DNA from 2 places in the Lactobacillus amylolyticus genome. Region 2 is predicted to be linked to the other one. Evidence: a T-box and tRNA genes for the amino acid it is inferred to sense, from the RefSeq annotation. Region 2 holds a T-box; the other holds one or more tRNA genes.
The links. The T-box of region 2 lies ahead of leuS (leucine--tRNA ligase). A T-box ahead of a tRNA ligase gene usually reads a tRNA of that ligase, here a tRNA-Leu.

Region 1 (6,590 bases), 690 kb from region 2:
GCAACCGTTGTTCCCGCTAGTTGAACTGGATCCATCACCGCTGTCGGCGTCACTACACCGGTGCGGCCCACGGTCCATTCGATATCACGCACTACTGTTTCTTGTTCTTCAGGTGGAAACTTATAAGCAATTTCCCAACGTGGAACTTTAACGGTGCTGCCTAATTCCTGCTCAATGCCAAGATCATCAACCTTAAGAACGATCCCATCAATACAATAGGGTAGGCTATCACGCTTGGCCGTGTATTCATCAATAAAGTCAAAGATTTCATCTAATGTTTCTAGCTTGCGACCAGTTTGATTGGTGTGAAAACCCAATTTATGCATTTCTTCGATCGCCTGATGCTGACTAGTAATGCCCTCAGGCGGATTTACCCAAGTATAAATAAAGGTGCTTAAATCCCGCTTTTTTGTAACTTCGGCATCTAATTGCCGAAGTGAGCCAGCCGCTGCATTCCGCGGATTGGCAAAAACTTCTTTGCCGTTTTCATCCCGCTCTGCATTTAATTTGGCAAAAGCTTCTTTACTCATGTAGCATTCGCCACGCACTTCAATTGTTAACGGCTTTGGCAAAGTTTGAGGAATATCGCGAATAAAGCGCGCATTAGCAGTAACATCCTCACCGACTTGACCATTTCCTCTGGTTGATGCCCGCATCAAACGCCCATTTTGATATTCAAGCGACAATGACAAGCCATCGATTTTTAATTCAACATTGTAAGCTACCGGATGACCTACTTGCTTTTGAATTCGCTGATCAAATTCTCTTAACTCTTCTTTTGAAAAAACATCACCCATTGAAAGCATTGGAATCGGGTGTACTACTTTAGTAAATTTCGTGTCAATTTTTCCGCCGACTCTTTGAGTAATTGAGTCCGGGGTTACCAATTCAGGAAAATCTTTTTCTAGTTCAAGCAGACGATTGTATTTTTGATCGTAAACGTTGTCTTCAACTTCAGGCGCGTCTTTTGAGTAGTAAGCCTCAGCCCATTCGTCCAGCTGCTTACGCAAAGCCGCAGCTTCGGTTTTAGCTTGATCAAGAGTTATATCAGCCATTATTTTTCCTCCCTATAAAAAATCAACCTTAGCTTTTATTATACCTTTTTGATTGGTGCAAAAGCCGCTAGCAGCCGTTTAACGCCCTTGTTTGCAAAAGCAATATCAAGTTCCATGTCTTCGCCTTCGCCGTTGACCTTCATAACAACTCCGCGGCCCCAAGCTTTATGTTCTACCTGATCGCCAACATGCCAGCCTTTCTTTTCAGCTCCAACTGCTCCTGAAGCCTTTTTAGCAGTTGTGTACACCTGTGCCCGTGCACGTTCATCATTGCGAGCAAATGGTGCAGTTTGTGCTTGAAAGTAGCTTTGACCAATAAAGGTATTGCCAGCATTAGGATTTTCAACATTCAGATCTTTAGCGTCGATTTCAGCTAAAAATCTTGAAGGCGGATTGTTCTGAATTCGGCCATACATCATCCTAGAGTAAGCATTAGTCAGATACAGTTCTTGCTTTGCTCTAGTGATTCCAACGTAAGCCAACCGGCGTTCTTCTTCCAATTGACTTTCATCCATCATTGATCGTGATAATGGGAAAAGTCCATCTTCCATTCCAATTAAAAAGACAACCGGAAATTCCAAACCTTTGGCAGCATGCAAAGTCATCAATGCAACTTGATTATCATCATCGTCTAAGTCATCTTGATCACTCAATAATGATACTTCTGCTAAAAAGTCGCTTAATTGATCGGAATCATCATCTTCAGCTTCATAATGATCATCAAATCTCTTGGTTACTGACAAGAATTCATCCAAGTTTTCCAAACGCGTATCAGCATCAATATTATGTTCGGCCTTTAACGCGCTGGTGTAATCGAAATCATCCAAAATCTTTTCAGTCAAGCCAGTAACACTGTGATCTTTGGCAAAATTAATGGCATCATGCAATTTAGCAGCAAAGTCACTCAATTTTTGCGCAGCTCGATTTGAAATAGTGGACGTCCCCACTTGATCCATTGCTTGCAGGGCATTCAAATTGTTTTCATTTGCAAAAGCCAATAACTTATCAACTGTTGCCGCACCAATTCCACGCTTAGGGGTATTGATAATGCGGTTTAAACTCATGGTATCAGCCGGATTAGAAACTAATTTCAAATAGCTCATAACATCTTTGATTTCTTTTCGATCATAGAATTTATGACCGCCGACAATTTGATACGGTACATTTGACTTCACGAAAGCTTCTTCGACCGTACGCGATTGAGCATTGGTCCGGTAAAGAACGGCAAAATCTTTGTAGCTGCGCTTTTGATCTTTAACTTCTTCTTGAATTTTAGAAATAATGTAGTGAGCTTCATCATCACCGCTTTGAGCTTTATAGTAGGTTACCTTTTTGCCTTCACCGCGATCAGTCCATAAATTTTTGGACTTGCGGTTTTGATTGTTTTTGATGACAGAATTGGCAGCTGACAAAATGTGACCGGTTGAGCGGTAATTTTGTTCCAACTTGACCGTACGCACGCCATCGTTTTTATAGTCGGACTCAAAGTTCATGATGTTTTCCATATTGGCACCACGCCAGCCATAAATTGACTGATCGGCATCCCCAACAACGCAAATATTTTTATATTGAGCAGCCAAGGCATGGGTCAACTCATATTGTGCTTGGTTCGTATCCTGGTACTCATCCACCAAAATGTAGCGAAACTTGTTTTGATAATAATGCAAAGTTTCCTTATCTTTTTTAAACAAAACCAGCGTCTGCATGATCAAATCGTCAAAGTCCATAATTTGATCGCGTCTGAGCCGTTTTTGGTATTCTTGATAGATCTTGGCAACCATTTTTTCAAAGGGAGAAGAAGCACTCATTGCAAAAGCTTCTGGCGTCAATAAATCATTCTTGCCATTGGAAATCGCGGATAAAATTCTACGCGGATCATACATCTTGGGGTTGATGTTGAGATCCTTTTCAATATGCTTAACCAGCGTAAGCTGTTCGGCTGAATCTGCAATTGAAAAATTATGACTGTAGTTGATCTTATCAGCATCTCGCCGCAAAATCCGAACGCATAAAGCGTGGAAAGTAGACATCCAAATACTCTCAGCTGCTGGGCCAAGCAGTTTTTGTTCACGTTCGCGCATTTCATTGGCTGCCTTGTTGGTAAAAGTAATCGCCAAAATATTCCAGGGATTAACATTGTTTTTTTCAACTAAATACGCAATCCGGCGCGTCAAAACCGAAGTCTTTCCCGATCCGGCACCAGCAACTACTAGTAATGGACCTTCCGTGGTTTCAACAGCTTGCTTTTGTTGCGGATTTAATCCAGCTAAAATTGATTCTTCGCTCATCCTGATTCCCTTCACAAAAATTATTTAAGAAAATATAGCCCTAATATTATAACAAAGAAAAAGAGCTTGAAACAAATGTTCCAGACTCAATCATTAACGCTTTTACTTATCATATTTTTGCAAGTTATACTGCTCAATCAGGCTCACCAATTTAGCAGCATAATTTGGATCTGTAGCGTAGCCATCAGTAACCAGTTCCTTGGCCTGCTGCTTGTAATTTTTAGCAGCTAAAACATGCTTGTACTGCTTGTGATTCCAAGTGGTCCCATTCTGGAATAAACGCGCATGAGCTCGAATTGAAGCCTCGCAGGAATCATAAATTTGAAAGCGCGCTTTAACGTTCACCCACTTGCCTTTGACGTATTCTTTTGTAACCAAAACAACAGAAGTATTAGGATTGGTTCCTTTAATGCCAAACAGATTGTTGTATTTCTGCGATAAATCGCTTTGACCGTAATTGCTTTCTAGACAAGCCTGAGCAATCGTAATGCTTGGAAGCAAATCATATGATTTATCGACTTCTTTAGCAATTGGCCCTATTTTTTTGATAAAAGCTTTTCGCTGACGCAAAAGCCTTGCTTGTTCCTGCTGCTTTTGCACCTGCTCTTGTCTTATTTGTTGAGACTGCAAAACTTGCCGCCGATAATATCTAAAGCAGACGAAGGCGACCAGTAAAACAACCAGAATTAAAAATGTTCTTAAAATAATTCCCATGCTTTTGGAAATTCGATGTTTTTTGCGTTTTTTTGCCATATAATTTCCTGTCTTTTCTTCAGATCTGTTATTAAATAAAGTATAAACTCTTCAAAATAAAAGAAAATATTTGTTAATTATTAATATAAAAAAAGAAGCCGCTCATCAGCGACTTCTTATTGGTGCGGGCGAGAAGACTCGAACTTCCACGATCTAAAGCGATCACAAGATCCTTAGTCTTGCGCGTCTGCCATTCCGCCACGCCCGCGGTACTTAATTATATTAACCCAAAAAGCAGAATCACGCAAGGAAATATTAAAATTTATTCATTTTTTTACCAGCTTCAATTTACCGTGGCAACGACCGCAGCGATACCTGCGCGTATTAAGACGGCGCACGCGCGGATATTGCAAACCGCAGTTTTGACAAACATACAGATAATGGCGTTTTCTGGTCTTTCTTAAACCAATGTCAGGCGCATAGCGACTGCCACCTACCCGTTTAAGCAAAACTTTAAAATCATGATCACGATGCTGATAGCCCAGACCTAATAAATGCAAATGATAGTGACATAACTCATGCTTGATAATGCCAACTAAATTAGAATAATGGTCTGGCGTTAAAAAGTGAGCATTAAATTCAAGATGATGATCGTCCAAATGGTAGCGGCCACCGGTTGTAGTCATACGCCGATTAATTTTTATTAGGTGTAAAAATGGCCGGCCGAAGGATTGCAGCGATATTTGTTCAACTAATTTTTGCAGTTCTTCTTCATTCATTAGCTTCGAATATATTTAGCATACAAAGCGGCCTGACGTTTGGTCTTGATTCTAACCTTCAAAGCCGTCACAATTTTGCGTTTCAGCGGCTTTTCTCCTTCCATCCAGGTTCCAGTAAAGACGTGAATAGTCTTTGAATCCTCTGAAGGATTGCATAAAACGCCATCTGGATATACATGGATGCCGGTTTCCAGCATTTGTTCTTGATTGTTCGGCTTGGCACCGTATTTTTCTTTCAAAATATCAGAGACTGAAACGGTGTTGACGCCAGCCATTTGATCCTTGCTGTCAAATTCGAAATTGCGATCATCATAATAAGCCAGCATGTCCTTGAGCAATGGATGATGTTTTTCAGCACCAAAAACAGCCGTGAACGGATTCTCTTTATTTTCAAAGCCGACAAAAGCATGATTATCAAGCAAGCTTTCCAAATTGTCGAGCACCAGAACATCGGTATCCAGATATATTCCGCCTTGTTCATAAATTGCTTTTGCCCGAATATAGTCAGATACAAAAGCCCATTTTTTTGCTTTATAGGCTTGTTCGACATATTTATTTTCATGAATATCAAAATTGTCTTCATTCCATTCAACAATCTTGTAATCCTGCAAATGATTTTGCCAGGTCTTCATGCAGCGCTGAATGTTCTTGGGCTTAGGATTGCCACCTACCCAAACGTAATGAATGATTTTTGGAATCATCGTTATCCTCGCTTCAAAAATTTCTTAACTAGTGCGATCAAATCTTGATTAAAGTCTAATTTCATAATAAACATCAATGCCAAATAGATAGCAAACATGATGATCGATTTAACTGCCATATTGATAAAGGCAGAGTTAATCAGATTTGGCATCAATAAGCCAATTGCCAAAGTAACAATGGCAATTAAAAAGTACTTCGGAATGTCCTTGAACGAATACTTAAAGTCATAGCCATCGCGAACAATCCACAAGCGAAGCAATAACACAATAAACTCGGTGATTAAAATTGCCACCATAGCACCTGCCGCACCATATGGCCGGTCCAGCAAAAAGCTCAGAACCACTTCTAAAATAGCACCAATAATTACTGGCAGTGCATAATCTTTATCGCGATGGTTGGCTAAGGCAAATTGGTTGGCAAAAACCCCACCAGTTGGAATCATAATAATCGTCAACGTAAAGAAAAACATCAGCGGCGTCATTGGAGTATATTTTTGACCAAAGAAAAATGGTACAAATTGCTTGGTATTAGCCATGATAATTACTGAAAACAAAGTTCCCAGCATGACCGTAGCCTCTAACGACTTTTTCAAAACAACCTGCTGCGTTTTTTTGCCTTCACTTGCCATTTTAGGCATGATAACCAACGAAATACTGGTAATTACTCCCAAAATCATATTCGAAATTCGTTGTGAATTATCATAATAGGCAACTTGCGTTGAATTCTGAAAGATACCCAAAATTGGCTTATCTAGCGAAGTATAGATCTGCGTAGCAATTTGAGGAATCAGCAGCGTGATAATTGATCTGATAGTTGTCCGATATTTATAAAAATGAGCCACAGGTTTACCCACATATTTGTGGATATCAAACCAAAAAACAAAGGAGCCCAACATTGTGGAAACAGACATAATCAACAAATATTTCCACAAGTCGCCTGGTGATTTTACCCAAAGCAAAATCAAAACAACGCTAACCAGCTTAACAGCAGTATTTTTAAGAACGACGCGCCCGAAATCTGCTAAACCTTGGAAGAACCAAGAGATATCCACTTGTGCAGAAATCAAATATGGT
Region 2 (6,590 bases):
ATATATTAAAAATGTAAAGATAAGATCGAGATTGAAAAGGAAGATGATCGTTATGATGAGCTTGATTTTAGGCAGTATTTTTTTAGCAATTGAATTAATCGGAGTTATCGGTTTGTCATACTACAAAGCTTAGTTTCAGTTGTAAAAATTAATTTTTTGACCATCCAAAAAACACGTCACTTAAACTTAGTGACGTGTTTTTCTATTTAGCCAAATGCAGTTTTCTTAATAATCTGGTAGCCTTGTTGCCCAAGATTTCTTCAAGCAAGCCCGTCTTCAAAGTCAGATAGCCATAGACTGCGACTCCCCCAATAACAGCTAGAACAACCAAAGCCAAAGCTGGGAAACGACGTTCAGGTGTTAACACTTTTCCGACAAAGGTAACAATCAGCTTAACGACAGCAAACATTATAATTGAGAAAACAGTAATTCCCGTGAATCGCCGTCCAGTACGGCCGATATTAAAATCATAACTCACTTCCAGATGTTTAATCGCTAAGAAGATAATTACCAGCATCCCAATATTGGTAGAAACCAGTGGTCCGTATATCTTAAATAGATAAATCATTGGATACTGCAATAGTATCTTTAAAATTAAACCTAAAACCAGATATTTAATTGCAAGTGCATTTTCTGAAAGTCCCTGCAAAATAGCCATCAAAACGGTGAAAAGTCCCAAACTGATTGCAGTGAAGGCTGACAAGTAAAGAACACTAGAGCCTAATGGATCATAACTGTAAAACACAGTATAAATTGGCGTTGCTATACCAGCCATACCGAATGATGCTGGAATCATGACAAATAAGAATAAATCAAGCGTATTGCCAATTTGTTTTGAAATACTCTTAAAATCTCCTTGAGTATGTGCAGCGGATAAAAGCGGAATTGCTGTTACCGCCATTGCACTTGCCAAAGAAACAATGATCATGATCAATTTATTGGCATTAAGTGAAAATAGCGCATACCAACCTTCAATAGTGTCAGAACTTGCACTTAACAAACCGGCAATCATTGGGTGGAATGAATATTGATCAACCAGATTGAACAGCTGAATTCCTGCATCAATAATAATGAATGGGATAGCCTGTTCAATGATTTCAGCAAATAAGCTAGCCGTTGAAACCTTGATCGCATTATTAGAATTTTCAACTAAATCATTCAACTTATTTCTTCTAGATAATAAGAACCAAACCAGAATTCCAATCCCAAAAATGGCACCGATGGCAGCTGCTAAATTTGATTGAATAACCGCATGAACATAAGAACCATGCTGCATTTGCATAATTACATATGCCGTTAAAAGCATCCAAATAATTCTAGCTAATTGTTCAACAAACTGCGACAGAGCCGATGGCATCATATCGGCATAACCTTGAAAGTAACCACGCATGATGCTCAGAATCGGAATAATCAAAATAGCATATGATAAACTGCGCATCACTGCGACTTGTCTTGGATCACTTGCACTGCCGTTTGATGCTAAAAGCGGTGCGGCAAAATACATGATTGCAGCTGAAATGACCCCCAAAATTGCCATCAAAATTAAACCTTTGCGGAATAATTTTCGACCAATCCCATACTCATTCAAGGCATTATATTTAGCTACTTGTTTGGCAATTGCACCAGGAATTCCCGCTGTAGAAATTAGAATAAAAATACTGTAAATATTATAACTTCTAGCAGTCAGCGCGTTCGCAATATTTCCATAGTCTCCCATCCAGGCATACCAAGGAATAATATAAAGCGCACCTAAAATTCTTGAAGCAATTGAACCAAATGTCATCCACGCAGAACCTTTAATAAAGGTTTCCTGCGTATTTTTTCCTTTTAGATTTGTTTCATTTTCTTCCATTTAATTCAAAATTTCCTAAAGCTCAATCTAACTAATCTATTCTGCTAGTCTCTAAAAGAAGATACAACAATATTTTTTCTTTTTTAGGAAAAATTAAACTTATTTGGCAACGATATTAACAATCTTATTAGGAATAACAATAACCTTTTTAATGTCTTTTCCTTCTAAAAACTTTTCAACGTGTGGAATTGCTAAAGCTTGTTTTTGCAATTCATCTTTTGCAGTATCCTTTGCAGCTTTAAACTTGCCGCGAAGCTTACCGTTAACTTGAACCATAATTTCAACTGTTGATTCAACCAACTTGTCTGGATCGTAAGTTGGCCATTTAGCATAAGTAATTGATTCATCGTGACCAAAGACGGACCAAATTTCTTCCATCATGTGTGGTGCAATTGGGGCAAGCAATTTAACGAAGCCCTCAGCATATTCACGTGGAATCGTTTTGGCCTTTTGTGCAGCATTAGCAAAGACCATCATTTGAGAAATAGCGGTATTGAAGTGAAGAGCGTCAAAGTCTTCAGTAACTTTCTTAACGGTTTCGTTATATACCTTGTCCAGCTCACCGTCATTTTCATCAACAATTTTTTCTTGTGGAATTGCCTTCAAGTCAAGATCGTTAACCATTAAGCGCCATACACGATCTAAGAACTTCTTAGTTGAAGCTGGGCCATTGTCATCCCAATCAATTGAAGCATCAAGTGGACCCATGAACATTTCGTACATTCTAAGTGAGTCAGCACCGTATTCATCAATAACATCATCAGGGTTAACAACGTTTCCTTTAGACTTAGACATCTTTTCATGATTCTTCAAGATCAAGCCTTGATTGTATAAACGTTGGAATGGTTCTTTGGTTGGAACAACACCCAAGTCATAAAGAACCTTGTGCCAGAATCTAGCGTAAAGAAGGTGACGAACGGCATGTTCTGCACCACCAATGTAAAGATCAACTGGGAGCCATTGCTTCAAGAGATCGTAGTTAGCCAATTCTTTGTCATTATGTGGATCAACATAACGAAGGTAATACCATGATGAACCAGCCCAGTTTGGCATAGTGTTGGTTTCACGTTTGCCCTTGCGACCATTTTTATCAACGACGTTTACCCAATCAGTTAAGTTGGCAAGTGGTGATTCTGGCGTACCAGATGGCTTAATGTTAGTTGCATGTGGCAAACGAAGTGGAAGCTCATCTTCTGGAACAAGTGAAGTAGTACCATCTTCCCAGTGAATAACTGGAATTGGTTCACCCCAGTAACGTTGACGACTGAAGTCCCAGTCACGAAGCTTGTAGTTAACCTTCTTCTTGCCGCAGTTATGATCTTCGAGCCATTGGATCATGCGCTTCTTAGCTTCTTCAATGTTTAAACCATCTAAGAATTCTGAATTAATGTGCTTGCCATCACCGGTGTAAGCTTCTTTTTCAAGATTGCCACCTTCGATAACTGCATTAATTGGTAAATGGAACTTAGTAGCAAAAGCATAGTCACGATCGTCATGAGCTGGGACGGCCATAACGGCACCCGTACCGTAGCTTGCTAAGACATAATCAGAAATCCAAATTGGAATTTCTTTGCCATTAACTGGGTTGATTGCGTAAGCACCAGTGAAGACCCCAGTTTTATCCTTGTTAAGATCAGTTCTTTCAAGGTCAGACTTAGATTCAATAGATTTAATGTAAGCATCGACAGCTTCTTTTTGTTCAGGAGTAGTGATTTCTTGAACCAAATCGCTTTCTGGTGCCAAAACGGTGTATGAGCAGCCGAATAAGGTATCTGGACGCGTGGTAAAGACATCAAAAGTCTTGTCACTGTCTTTAACTTTGAAAGTAACTTGAGCACCTTCAGAACGGCCGATCCAGTTGCGTTGCATTTCCTTAACTGGTTCTGGCCAGTCCAAATCGTCCAGATCTTCAAGCAGACGATCAGCATAGGCAGTCATCTTAAGCATCCATTGCTTCATGTTGCGGCGATATACTGGGTAGCCACCACGTTCAGTTTTACCATCGATTACTTCTTCGTTGGCAACTACAGTACCAAGATCTGGTGACCAATTAACTGGTACATCGGCTTCATAAGCAAGCCCCTTTTTATACATTTGTTCAAAGACCCATTGAGTCCACTTGTAATAATTAGGATCACTAGTTGTAATTTCACGACCCCAATCATATGAAAAGCCCAACTTATTAAGCTGCTCTTTGAAAGTAGCAATATTTTCTTTAGTAACTAAGGCTGGATCTTCACCAGTCTTTAAAGCGTATTGTTCAGTTGGAAGACCAAATGCATCCCAGCCCATTGGGTGAAGGACATTGTAGCCTTGTGCTCGCTTCATTCTGGCAATAATATCCGTTGCGGTGTAACCTTCTGGGTGACCAACGTGAAGGCCTTTGCCTGATGGGAATGGGAACATATCTAAGGCATAATAATTTTTCTTTTTAGGATCATTGGTAGTTTTGAAAGTATCATGCTTTGCCCAATAATCTTGCCATTTCTTTTCGACAACCTTGTGATTGTACATATTTTCCTCCTAACAAAAAAGTCCTATGATCAATTAATCATAGGACGAATTATCGCGGTACCACCTAAGTTCCACATATTGTGACACTTAATTGCTCCTTAACGCGGATGGCAAAACGATAGGTTTTTAACTCAGGACAAGTTCATAGATTAATTTTAAAGCTTCGCAGCAACCAGCTTCTCTCTGAAAAAATTTTTCTATTACTACTTCCTGACCTTTATTTTCTTATGGATAATGATTATAATTTACCACAAATGCTAAAAAATAGAAAGACAAGAGGAGAAGATCTTTTGATTAATACACAAAGACCACCTCGACACACCTTGCTTCCTGCAACAATCTTTACATTGATTTATGCAGGTTGGGCATTGCTAGTTGCTTCTAATTCTGCCTTTATCCAATCTTTTGATAAAGCTGTCATTGGAGTTGTATGCAATACGAATGTTGCCAATATCAGTTTTGCAAGGACATTTACCAATTTAGGTAACACAAGCACTATCGTTGTTGAGGCCATCATTTTATTTGTAATTTTAATTGCTTTTAAGCAGTATGCATACGCCTGGTTTACTGCTGGAGTAATGATTGTCGCTAATGCTTTTAATTGGATTATAAAGCATATGGTGCAGCGACCACGGCCAACTGTTCGTCACCTGGTTTATGCTGACGGTTATAGTTTTCCATCTGGTCACTCAGTAGGTAGCGCAGCTTTGTTTGGAATTTTGATTGTTCTGATAATTTTAATTATTAAAAATAAATTCTGGAAAACATTGTTAATCATTGTTTGGACTTTATTCCCACTAATGATTGGCTACACCAGAATTTTCCTCCACGTTCACTATCCTTCAGATGTAGTCGGCGGATGGCTTGGCGGTATTACCTTCGTTTTGATTGGTTACTCCTTCTTATACCATTTCTATATCGAACCTGAGCTAATTGATCAAAGTCGAAAGAATACATAATTAAAATAAAAACCTCAAGTTTTGAACTTGAGGTTTTTCTATGCATTATTTTGTTTAAGTTTATGGTTCTGATAAAACTGATTCATAATCAGGGAAATAACAATAACAATCAGAGAAACAACGTAAACACCCTTTAAACTACTAAACAGCACCTGACGCAATTGAGGTACCAATTTTTGTGGTAAAGATAGAGCTTTTTGAGCTGAAACAATTTTATTCATCATCCCTTGATTCAAATTCGGATGATTTTTCAAATGCTGCGCAATAATTGTATTAAAAGTGATCCCATAAATTGAAACCATCATCGTTTGTCCCAAGTATTTCATCAAAGTGTTAAAACTTGTAGCAACCCCAATTTCATCTTTTCCTACTAAGACCTGCGAACGAACTTGTGATGCTGTTGTAATTGCTCCAAAAGCCGTACCGTTAAATGCGGCCACAATACAAAATACCCAAAATGGAGTATAAATTGGGACCAAAATTAGAACTAGATCGGCTAAGATCAAAATAATCAGCATATAGTCGTAAGTAAGCTTGATGCCCCACTTTGCCAACATCCAACCGATCAAGAATGAACCGACAATCCACATTAGCGAACTTGGCGTTACAGCAAATCCTGCCAAAGAAGCGTTGGTTCCATTAATTCCCTGCATCCAGGTTGGAATATAAAATTCAAAGCCGATAACAACTCCAGAAATTAATAATGTGATCAAGTTAATAATCGTGAATTCTTTGCTTTTTAAGATATTTAACGGCATTATTGGGTCTTGTGCACTTTTTTCAACCTTAAAGAATATTATTACCGAGGAAATAATTAATAGTACTAAGACGATCATTAAAAGCCAATTGTTGCTGGTTCCTAATTCTTGCAAGAAGACCATCAACGAAAGCAAAAAAACAATTAAATAAAACGTACCTTTGAGATCCATTTTTGATTTTGAGCTATGCTCTGGTTCTTTCAAGAAAAATACGACTAATAGGAAAGCAATAATCCCGATAGGAACATTAATATAGAAAACCCAATGCCAAGATAAATGCTGAACAATAAAGCCGCCTAATAATGGTGCAATAACCGCGGCCACTCCCCAAAAGCCTGAATTTAGTCCCAACATTTTGGCACGTTTTTCTAATTTATATAAATCGGCGATAATCGTAATTGCAACTGGTTGGACGGCACCTGAACCCAGGCCCTGAATTACTCTAAATAGAATCAATTCAACCATATTTTGGGCTAAGCCGCATAAAGATGAACCAATGACAAAAAG

Region 1: it encodes a tRNA-Leu, which carries the amino acid that the T-box ahead of leuS (leucine--tRNA ligase) is inferred to sense. The anticodon was not compared.

What each region holds. Positions count from the first base shown of each region.
Region 1 is NZ_CP031835.1:1,070,047-1,076,636, forward strand. It holds gene ligA (NAD-dependent DNA ligase LigA) at 1-1,055, opposite strand, end outside; gene pcrA (DNA helicase PcrA) at 1,094-3,343, opposite strand; gene D0Z64_RS05450 (glycoside hydrolase family 73 protein) at 3,446-4,096, opposite strand; tRNA gene D0Z64_RS05455 (tRNA-Leu) at 4,217-4,304, opposite strand; gene D0Z64_RS05460 (SprT family protein) at 4,363-4,815, opposite strand; gene D0Z64_RS05465 (glycosyltransferase family 32 protein) at 4,815-5,516, opposite strand; gene D0Z64_RS05470 (oligosaccharide flippase family protein) at 5,519-6,590, opposite strand, start outside.
Region 2 is NZ_CP031835.1:379,599-386,188, reverse strand. It holds gene D0Z64_RS02030 (putative polysaccharide biosynthesis protein) at 203-1,852, opposite strand; gene leuS (leucine--tRNA ligase) at 1,952-4,366, opposite strand; T-box leader at 4,404-4,586, opposite strand; gene D0Z64_RS02020 (phosphatase PAP2 family protein) at 4,657-5,325, shown strand; gene D0Z64_RS02015 (MDR family MFS transporter) at 5,364-6,590, opposite strand, start outside.